DNA from 3 places in the Anoxybacillus sp. LAT27 genome. Region 1 is predicted to be linked to each of the others. Evidence: predicted binding sites of a transcription regulator. Region 1 holds the regulator's gene; each other region holds the start of a gene.
The links. Region 1 encodes Rex, which represses fermentation and respiration genes when NADH is low (regulators of the CRP and FNR family bind a similar motif). Its sites were predicted from a motif close to TTGTGAAATATTTCACAA; they were not measured.
Positions count from the first base shown of each region.

Region 2: the regulator Rex is predicted to act here: its motif matches at 1,624-1,641, upstream of qoxA (cytochrome aa3 quinol oxidase subunit II).
Region 3: the regulator Rex is predicted to act here: its motif matches at 1,174-1,191, upstream of LD028_RS14425 (hemerythrin domain-containing protein).

Region 1 covers NZ_JAIWYK010000082.1:3,937-7,222, forward strand. The annotation lists gene LD028_RS08445 (ABC-F family ATP-binding cassette domain-containing protein) at 1-1,365, opposite strand, end outside; gene LD028_RS08450 (redox-sensing transcriptional repressor Rex) at 1,593-2,228, shown strand; gene LD028_RS08455 (YdiK family protein) at 2,238-2,411, opposite strand; gene LD028_RS08460 (CPBP family intramembrane glutamic endopeptidase) at 2,408-3,145, opposite strand.
Region 2 covers NZ_JAIWYK010000425.1:21,371-24,656, reverse strand. The annotation lists gene LD028_RS12880 (aldehyde dehydrogenase) at 1-1,288, shown strand, start outside; gene qoxA (cytochrome aa3 quinol oxidase subunit II) at 1,659-2,627, shown strand; gene qoxB (cytochrome aa3 quinol oxidase subunit I) at 2,617-3,286, shown strand, end outside.
Region 3 covers NZ_JAIWYK010000440.1:81,757-85,042, reverse strand. The annotation lists gene LD028_RS14435 (ThiF family adenylyltransferase) at 1-439, shown strand, start outside; gene LD028_RS14430 (Crp/Fnr family transcriptional regulator) at 455-1,144, shown strand; gene LD028_RS14425 (hemerythrin domain-containing protein) at 1,253-1,780, shown strand; gene LD028_RS14420 (nitrate reductase subunit alpha) at 1,924-3,286, shown strand, end outside.

The DNA.
Region 1 (3,286 bases):
GAGTTTAGCGAGAGCGAGTCGCGCTTTTTCTCCACCGCTTAACGTCTGAACAGGCTTCAATACGTCGTCACCAGAAAATAAAAAGTTGCCGAGAATGGTCCGAATTTCTTTCTCTGTTCTTAATCGATCTTCGTCCCACAGTTCGTCGATCACTCGTTTGTTTGATGTTAATTGTGCTTGTTCTTGATCATAATAGCCAATTTGTACGTTTGTTCCGTAGCGTATTTCTCCTTGTTTCTGATGGAGTTGTTTGATGATCGTTTTTAAAAGAGTTGATTTTCCAATTCCATTGGGCCCAATTAGCGCAATACTATCTCCGCGAGTGATACGGAATGAAAGGTTTGTTGCGATGATGTGATCGTAACCGATTGCTAAGTTGTTAGCTGTCAGCACGTCGTTTCCGCTTGGTCGTTCGATTTCGAAACGAAACGATGCCGATTTTTCATCACCGAGTGGCTTGTCGATGATATTCATTTTTTCTAATTGTTTTCTACGGCTTTGTGCTCGCTTCGTTGTTGATGCACGAGCGATGTTGCGTTGAATAAAATCTTTTAATTTTGTAATTTCCTCTTGTTGTTTTTCATACAATTTTAGTTGTTGTTCGAATTGTTCAGCACGTTGTTGTAAGTAGCTTGTATAGTTTCCGACATATTTTTTTATTTTTGTGCGTGATAGTTCATACACTTGTGTCACGATTTGGTCAAGAAAATAGCGATCGTGGGAGACGATAAGAATGGCCCCATCGTAATTTTTTAAATATTGTTCAAGCCATTGCAACGTTTCCATATCTAAATGGTTTGTCGGTTCGTCTAAAATGAGCAAATCTGGTCTTGTAAGGAGCAGTTTACCGAGCGCTAGCCTCGTCCGCTGTCCGCCGCTTAATGTAGATACTTTTGTCGTATAATCGTACTGTGAGAAGCGGAGACCATGAAGAACCGAACGAATATCTGCTTCATACTGATAGCCACCTTTTTCTTTGAATTCTGTTTGTAAACGATCATATTGCTCAAGTAGGCGCTCATAGTCAGCATCATGTAAACTCATTTGTTGTTCTAGTTCGCGTAATTGTTTTTCCATTTGTTGTAGCGGGGCAAACACATCGAGCATTTCTTCCCAAATGGAACGATGCGCTTGCAACCCTGTATATTGATCTAAATAACCGATCGTTACGTGTTTCGGTTTAATGATTTCGCCTGTGTCGTATGACAACTGTCCGGCAATGATTTTTAATAATGTCGATTTTCCCGCGCCATTTCTTCCAACTAACGCAATACGGTCTTTTTCTTGTATTTCAAGCTTAATGTCTGATAAAACTTGTTCCGCTCCATATGATTTGGATAGTTGATTTACTTGTAAAATGATCATTCTTTCTCACCTCAATCTTCTTTTGATAGTGTAACGTACTTTCTTGATATTCGGCAACACTAGTGTGTGAATAACAAATTTGACAAAAATAATAATAAAGGGTACAAAGGAAAGACAGAATGAAAAAAATAGTGTATAGTTTAGAAGTGGGGAGAATTTTTTAGACGTATAGGAGAGAAAAATGAAAGCGCTAACTATTTGTGAAAGGAAATGTGGGGGATTGACTCGTGAATAATGAACAACCAAAAATTCCGCAGGCGACCGCAAAGCGACTACCGTTGTACTATCGTTTTTTGAAAAACTTGCATGCATCAGGCAAGCAACGTGTATCTTCAGCGGAGTTAAGCGAAGCTGTAAAAGTCGATTCAGCAACGATTCGCCGTGATTTTTCATACTTTGGTGCGCTTGGAAAAAAAGGATACGGATATAATGTGAATTATTTGCTGTCGTTTTTCCGCAAAACGTTAGACCAAGATGAAACGACAGAAGTAGCGTTATTTGGCGTCGGTAATTTAGGGACAGCATTTTTGAACTACAATTTTAGTAAAAATAACAATACGAAAATCGTAATGGCGTTCGATGTTGATCCGGATAAAGTGGGAACAAAAGTCGGAGGGGTTCCGGTTTATCATTTAGATGAATTGGAAGAAAAGCTTGGAGGGATTACGGTAGCGATTTTAACCGTTCCTGCTCAAGTTGCCCAGCCGATTACTGACCGACTTGTTCAAAAAGGCATTAAAGGGATTTTAAACTTTACGCCAGCTCGCTTGCATGTGCCAGAACATATTCGTGTTCACCATATTGATTTAGCGGTCGAATTGCAGTCACTCGTTTACTTTTTAAAACATTACGGAAATGAGTAAACCTCCCGTTTACGAGCGGGAGGTTTTTTTTCGTAAAGAACGAATTCCTGCGCCGAAATCAAATGTAGCAATTAAAATAAATAGCATCGTTGTGATGTCCCAAATACCATCATCGGCGGTATGGACAGCAAAATAAGTAAATAAAATGCCTGTGAGAAAATAAAACAACGGTTCAGACTTCATGAAAACAGCCTCCAAATTACGAATTGCATTCGTTCTGCCTCACGCATAATGCTTTCGATTTCTTCAGCAAATAATGTTTGAATTGCAACGACAAAGGTGTTCATCAGTACATGTGCTGCAATAGGTACGATAATACGCTTTGTTTTGACATATAAGAAAGCAAATACAAATCCCATCGTTGCATAAAGAAGCAAATGTTCGAACTCTAAATGAACAACCGCAAATAAAAGCGAGCTGATGATGGCTGATAAGAAAAAGTTATATTTTTGATACAGCGTTCCGAAAATAATTTTTCGAAAGATGATTTCTTCTAAAACTGGACCAACGATTGAAGTGACGAGCATAAGAGCTGGTGTAAGTTTGACCATTTCAACGATCCGTCTCGTGTTCTCGGACCCCATTTCGACCCCAAAGAGGTGTACTTCGATGTTTGCTGCAATACCTTGGGCGAAAAGAGCGAGCAAAAACCCCCCAATCGCCCAAAAGACTGACATGCCAATCGATGATTGATGGCGATCATATGAGTATTTCATATCTTCTTTCATAAAATAAAGAACGAGAAAAAGAGCAATCGAGAAACTAATAACAGCCCAATAACCAGAAGCGATCGAAAAAGCTATTTCTTTATTTGATGCGTTGACAAAGCCGCTATGTGCAAGTAAAGGGACGCCGACTAAGCTCGATAGCTGCATGGCGATATATGTAATGATGACATACCAATATTGTTTTTTCACATGGTCAACCCCTTTTTACAAAATAAATACTTTTTCATTTTACCATATTTTTTGTATGAATTTCGAAAGGAAAGACATAATGAAAGAGGGAAATATGTATTGAAAAATTTTTAACTTCCTACTTGCAAAATTAAAAAAAGT
Region 2 (3,286 bases), on a different contig from region 1:
GTTTCGCTTAAAGCAATTAATACGATTAAAAGAAGCAATACAAAAATATGAACAGATAATTATAGATACGTTAAAAAAAGAGTTGCATAAATCGCCATTTGAAGCATATACGACAGAAATCGGGATTGTGTATGAAGAAATCCATTTTATCACGAAGCGGCTTGCTCGATGGATGAAGCGAAAGCGCGTGCCGACGCCGTTGACGCACTTTGGCTCCAAAAGCTACATATATCCAGAGCCATACGGTGTCAGTTTAATTATCGCGCCGTGGAACTATCCGTTTCAGCTTGCGATTAGCCCACTTATCGGGGCGATTGCGGCAGGAAATTGTGCGATCGTGAAGCCGTCTGAATATACGCCAGCGATGTCCGCATTATTGAAAACGATCGTTTCAGAAGCGTTTCCAGAGGAGTATGTTGCGGTTGTAGAGGGAGGAGTAGATGTTGGCCAGCAACTATTAAATTTGCGCTTTGATCATATTTTTTTCACTGGAAGCGTGCCGGTCGGAAAAATCGTTATGGAAGCTGCGGCAAAGCATTTGACGCCTGTTACACTTGAACTTGGTGGGAAAAGTCCAGCGATTGTCGATGCTTCTGCCCATATCGACTTGGCTGCGAAGCGGATCGTATGGGGGAAGTTTTTAAACGTGGGACAAACGTGTATTGCCCCGGATTATGTGTTCGTGCATGCGTCTGTTAAATCGTTGTTTATTGAGCGAATGAAGCGTTATATAGAGCAGTTATACGGTCATAAAGATACGTATAGTCGTATTGTTACTGTTCGTCATACAGAACGGCTCGTTCGTTTTTTATCCAGCGGCACAGTTGTACACGGTGGAACATACGATATCGAGCAACGTTGGATTGAACCGACGTTATTAGATGATGTCACGTGGGATGATGAGATCATGCAAGAAGAAATTTTTGGTCCTATCTTACCTATTCTCACGTTTCAGACGGTGGATGAAGCGATTCAAATGATCAATAATTACGAAAAACCGCTTGCGCTTTACTTGTTTTCAGAAGATCGCAATGTACAACGACAAGTATTGCAACAAGTTCGTTTCGGGGGCGGTTGCATTAACGATACGATCATGCATATCGCTAACCCCCATTTGCCGTTTGGTGGCGTCGGACAAAGCGGCATCGGTGCATATCATGGAAAAGCAAGCTTTGATGCGTTTACTCATTACAAAAGCGTGCTCAAACAGACGACGAAATTTGATATCCCGTTGCGGTACCCAAACTTTCCAAATGCGCTCAAGTGGGTGCGGAAGCTGTTGAGATGAAAAAGTGTTTTTCATGGGTATTTTTTGTTTTTGGAAATAAATTTGAACAAATTTCGAAAAAAATTTAACGAAAATGTGACAAAATTTCAAACGGACAACCTATTTCTTCTTGTATTTCTATTTATTATATAAAAGATAGCGCTTTTCTCGCATGATTTTTGATGTCGAGAAAAGTGTTTTTCTTTTTGTCAATCATTTTGCTTTTTGTTTCCCCCTCAATGCAGTTTCTTCCTTCCTTTTTTCGTCACAATTATTTTTACAATACATGTTAAAATCATTTCAATAGTGTTAATACTACAAAGTTATTTAAATTCGTTCGTTTTGTATTTGTTTCTTTGTTCAATGAATCACAATTTTGTTGAGGTGAAAAATGATGAAGCGCTTGTTTTCCTTACTGGTAGTCGGATTGCTTCCGCTTCTTGCAGGCTGTGAGATGGTTGTGTTTCAACCGCAAGGACCAGCGGCACGAAGCATTACGGAGTTGATTAACTGGTCGATTTGGTGGATGCTTCTCGTTGTTGTCGTTGTATTTGCCTTGTTCGCTTACATTGTATGGAAATATCGGGATCGCCCTGAACGACAAGGGGAGGAGCCGCCTGAAGAGCACGGAAGTACGGTACTTGAAATCGTATGGACGGTCATTCCGATTTTGATCGTTATTGCGCTAACGATTCCGACAATGAGAACGTTATACGATTTAGAAAAACCACCGAAAGGGTACGAAGATCAAAAGCCGCTCGTCATTCATGTCACGTCAGCGGATTGGAAATGGATTTTTAGCTACCCGGAACAAAATATTGAAACAGTCAACTACGTCAACATCCCAGCAGGTCGCCTTGTGCTATTTAAAATGACTTCCGCATCGACGATGCAATCGTTTTGGGTACCGGCATTAGCTGGACAAAAATATACGATGAACAAAATGGAAACGGAATTATACGTCGTCGCAGATCGTCCGGGATCGTATGAAGGGAGAAATACGAACTTTAATGGACGTGGGTATGCGCATATGCAATTTGAAGTGTTAGCGCAAACGCCAAAAGAGTTTGACAAATGGGTACAAGAAGTAAAACAAACGGCACCGAAATTAACGAAAGAAAAATATGAAGAGCTGTTATTGCCAACCCATTTAGGACGATTGACGTTTGTTGATACACATTTACAATGGGTAAACCATGCCGATTCGCATTCAAAGACGTACACAAATCCAGAATTATATCGTGGGCATGGATACCAAGGGAAAATTTTTGACGAAAATGATCGACATACATCAAATGTGACAGATGATGAGCAACAAGCTTCTGAAAGCCATAGCGGAGGTGAACATCATGGGCATTAAGTGGAATGAAATATTTGTTGGGGGAGACCCGCTTCTTGTCGGTTCACAAATTGCGATTGTACTGACTGTCGTTGCGATCGTTGTTGGATTAACGTACTTTAAAAAATGGGGTTGGTTATGGCGTGAATGGTTAACGACCGTCGACCATAAAAAGATCGGGATTATGTACATTTTATCTGGTGTATTGATGTTTTTCCGTGGTGGCATAGACGGGTTGTTGATGAAGGCGCAAACGGCCCGGCCAGAAATGAACTTTTTAGATGCACAACATTACAACGAAATTTTCACAACACATGGCGTGATTATGATTTTGTTTATGGCGATGCCGTTTTTGATCGGTTTAATGAACGTCGTCGTTCCGTTGCAAATCGGTGCGCGCGATGTGGCGTTTCCACAATTGAACGCACTTAGCTTTTGGTTGTTTTTTAGCGGGGCGATGTTATTTAACATTTCGTTCGTTGTTGGAGGGTCACCAGATGCAGGATGGACATCATACTTCCCACTTGCAGGAAAAGAATTTAGCCCAGGCATCGGGAATAACTACTATGCGATTGCATTACAAATTGCAGGTCTTGGGACGTTAATGACTGGTATTAATTTTATCGTCACGATTTTAAAAATGCGTGCACCGGGTATGACGTTAATGAAAATGCCGATGT
Region 3 (3,286 bases), on a different contig from region 1:
ACAAATGGTTGCTGCGTATCAAACAACGGAAGCGTTAAAAATATTAGTGGGAGATGTTGCAAAGATCCGACGTTCGCTCGTTATGTTTGATGTTTGGCAAAACGAACATCGGTTTTTACGAGTTGATAAACTAAAAAACGAACATTGTCCGTCTTGCGGGAGAGATCGCACATATCCAGCTTTGCACAGAGAAAAAGCGAGGATGTCCGTCTTATGTGGACGAGATACAGTACAAATTCGTCATGGTCATCCATTTCGTATAACTGAAATGATGGAACACATGAAAACAAGCGGTCAACAAGTACATGGTAACGAATATTTATTGATGACTCAATTGGAAGGGCATCGTGTCGTTTTATTTGCTGACGGTCGCATGCTTGTGCACGGTACAAAAGATGTTACATTTGCTCGTTCGTTATACCAAAAATATTTTTCCTAAAAAGGAGGCATACGGATGTCTCAATTTATTAGCAAAAAAAATTTTGAGCAACTAAAAAAGTTAGCGTACAAAACGATGAAAGTGAAAAAAGGGATGTTTTTATTTCAAGAAGGACAAATTGGCGAAAACTTTTTTGTCGTCTTATCTGGCAAATTTCAAATTAGTAAATTTTCTGGTGATGGAAAAGAGTTATGTTTGCGGTTATGTGGGCCGAATGCTGTCATCGGTGAGTTGATGATTTTTTCAGATAATGGGAGATATTTATTTAACGGTCGTGCTCTCGAGGATAGTGAAGTACTTGTAATTAAAAATGAAGATATTGAAAAAGAGTTGCTTGTCAACTCAGAGTTTGCTGTTGAGTTTTTGAAAATGATGACCGATCATTTCCGCAAACAACATACGAAATTTCGTGATCTCGTTTTATACGGCAAAAAGGGAGCGTTATATTCTACACTCATTCGTATGGCTAATAGTTATGGTATTCAGACGAAAGATGGCATTTTATTAGATGTTCCTGTTACACATCAAGATTTAGCGAATTTTAGTTCTACATCGCGTGAAAGTGTAAATCGTGAATTAAATACATTAAAAAGTAAAGGTATCATTTCTTTCAAGGGAAGAAAAATTATCATTCATAGCTTAGACTATTTAAAAAAGCAAATTAATTGTGAAGGTTGTCCATCGTCATATTGCAACATTGAATAGTCAATAAACGTTCATTTTTTAGACAAAAGGTGTGACGTGCATCACACGAAAAATCGTTTTCCTTCTATACAATAAATGTGTAAGCACATGAAGAAAAGAGGGATGACGATGGATTTTTCACCTTGCAGTCTCATTGGGCATGAACCCGTTTCATTATGTCCGCCATTGCAACGATTAAAAGACGAACACGGTCCATTAAATGAAGAAAAATATGCTCTTTTTGTTGCAGCGAAAGGCATTTACGATGGTAAAGAGGAAGATGTTGTTCAAGCACTTATTCGTTTACGTGAAAAAGTACAGCAATTTTTGCAACATTTAGATCCTCACTCTCGTCGCGAAGAAGATGTATTATTTCCGATGATGGAACGCTATATCGGCAAACAGTTCGGTCCCATTGCAGTTATGGAATACGAACATCAAGAAGCGAAACAAAATATTGCAACATTTTTACAAAAGACAGAAACGATTCGTTCAGAAGAAGCGAAACAATTAGCTTCATACGTAATGAACGCGTATATGATTTTAACTGATCACTTTGCGAAAGAAGAGCAAGTGCTTTTCCCGATGGCTGAAAAGTTACTATCAGCCGAAGAAAAAGAACAATTAGCAAAAAGAATAGATGAGATTAAAGGCTAATCCGTTAAGGGTTAGTCTTTTTTTATATAATATTTCGACATATTTGTGACAATTAAAAAACATGTGAGGTACCTCACATTTATTTATCACGTCCCGTTTTATAGTGAAGATAGAAGGATTTCATACAAAGAGGAGTGAGCGATATGAAAAAAAAATCACCGCTGTTCAAGCGCTTGAATTACGTGAAGCCGATTGAACGGCAAGCGGATGGGCATAGTGAAGTCACATATCAAGATCGCGATTGGGAGCAAATATATCGCAGAAGATGGCAACATGACAAAGTTGTCCGTTCAACACATGGTGTCAACTGTACGGGTTCATGTAGTTGGAATATTTACGTGAAAGACGGCATCGTCACATGGGAAGGTCAAAAACTTGACTACCCAACAACAGGACCGGATATGCCTGATTTTGAACCACGAGGCTGTCCGCGTGGGGCAAGCTTTTCATGGTATATTTATAGTCCGCTTCGTGTCAAATACCCATACGTTCGTGGCGTGTTGTTAAATATGTGGCGCGAAGCGTTGCAGCAACATGCAAATCCGCTTGATGCTTGGAAAAGCATTGTTGAAAATCCAGAAAAGGCAAAGCGTTATAAACAAGCACGTGGCAAAGGTGGGTTTGTTCGTGCAGAGTGGGACGAAGTATTAAAGCTTGTTGCCACTTCCTTACTTTACACAGTAATCAAGTATGGACCGGATCGGAATGTCGGCTTCTCACCAATTCCAGCGATGTCAATGGTAAGTCATGCGGCTGGGGCACGCTTTATGTCGCTTATGGGTGGACCGATTTTAAGCTTTTATGATTGGTATGCTGACTTACCGCCTGCTTCTCCACAAATTTGGGGAGATCAAACGGACGTGCCAGAAAGTAGCGACTGGTACAATGCCGGTTACATTATGACGTGGGGATCAAATGTTCCAATGACGCGTACACCAGACGCTCACTTTTTAGCAGAAGTGCGTTATAAAGGAACGAAAGTCGTTTCCATTAGCCCAGATTTTGCTGAATCGACAAAGCTAGCAGATGAATGGTTAAGTGTGAAACAAGGAACAGACGGTGCTTTAGCAATGGCGATGGGGCACGTCATTTTAAAAGAGTTTTATGTCGACCGTTCAGTTCCATACTTTACGAATTATGCGAAACAATACACCGATTTTCCTTTTTTAATTACGCTCAAAAAGAAAGAAAACGGACAATTTGTTGCTGATCGTTTTTTACACGCATCTGATATTGGTCGAAATACGACAAACGGGGAATGGAAACCAGCGCTTTGGAATGAACGAACAAACGATTTTGCGATTCCGAATGGAACGATTGGTTCGCGTTGGGAAAATAAAGGAAAATGGAATTTGAACATGGTGGATGAAGAAACGGAAGAAGCAATTGAACCACGTTTGACGATGTTAGGGATAGAAGATGAAATTGCAACGGTTCAAATTCCATACTTTTCACATGATGGAAATCGCATTTTAAAACGTGCTGTGCCTGTGAAGCGAATGCAAA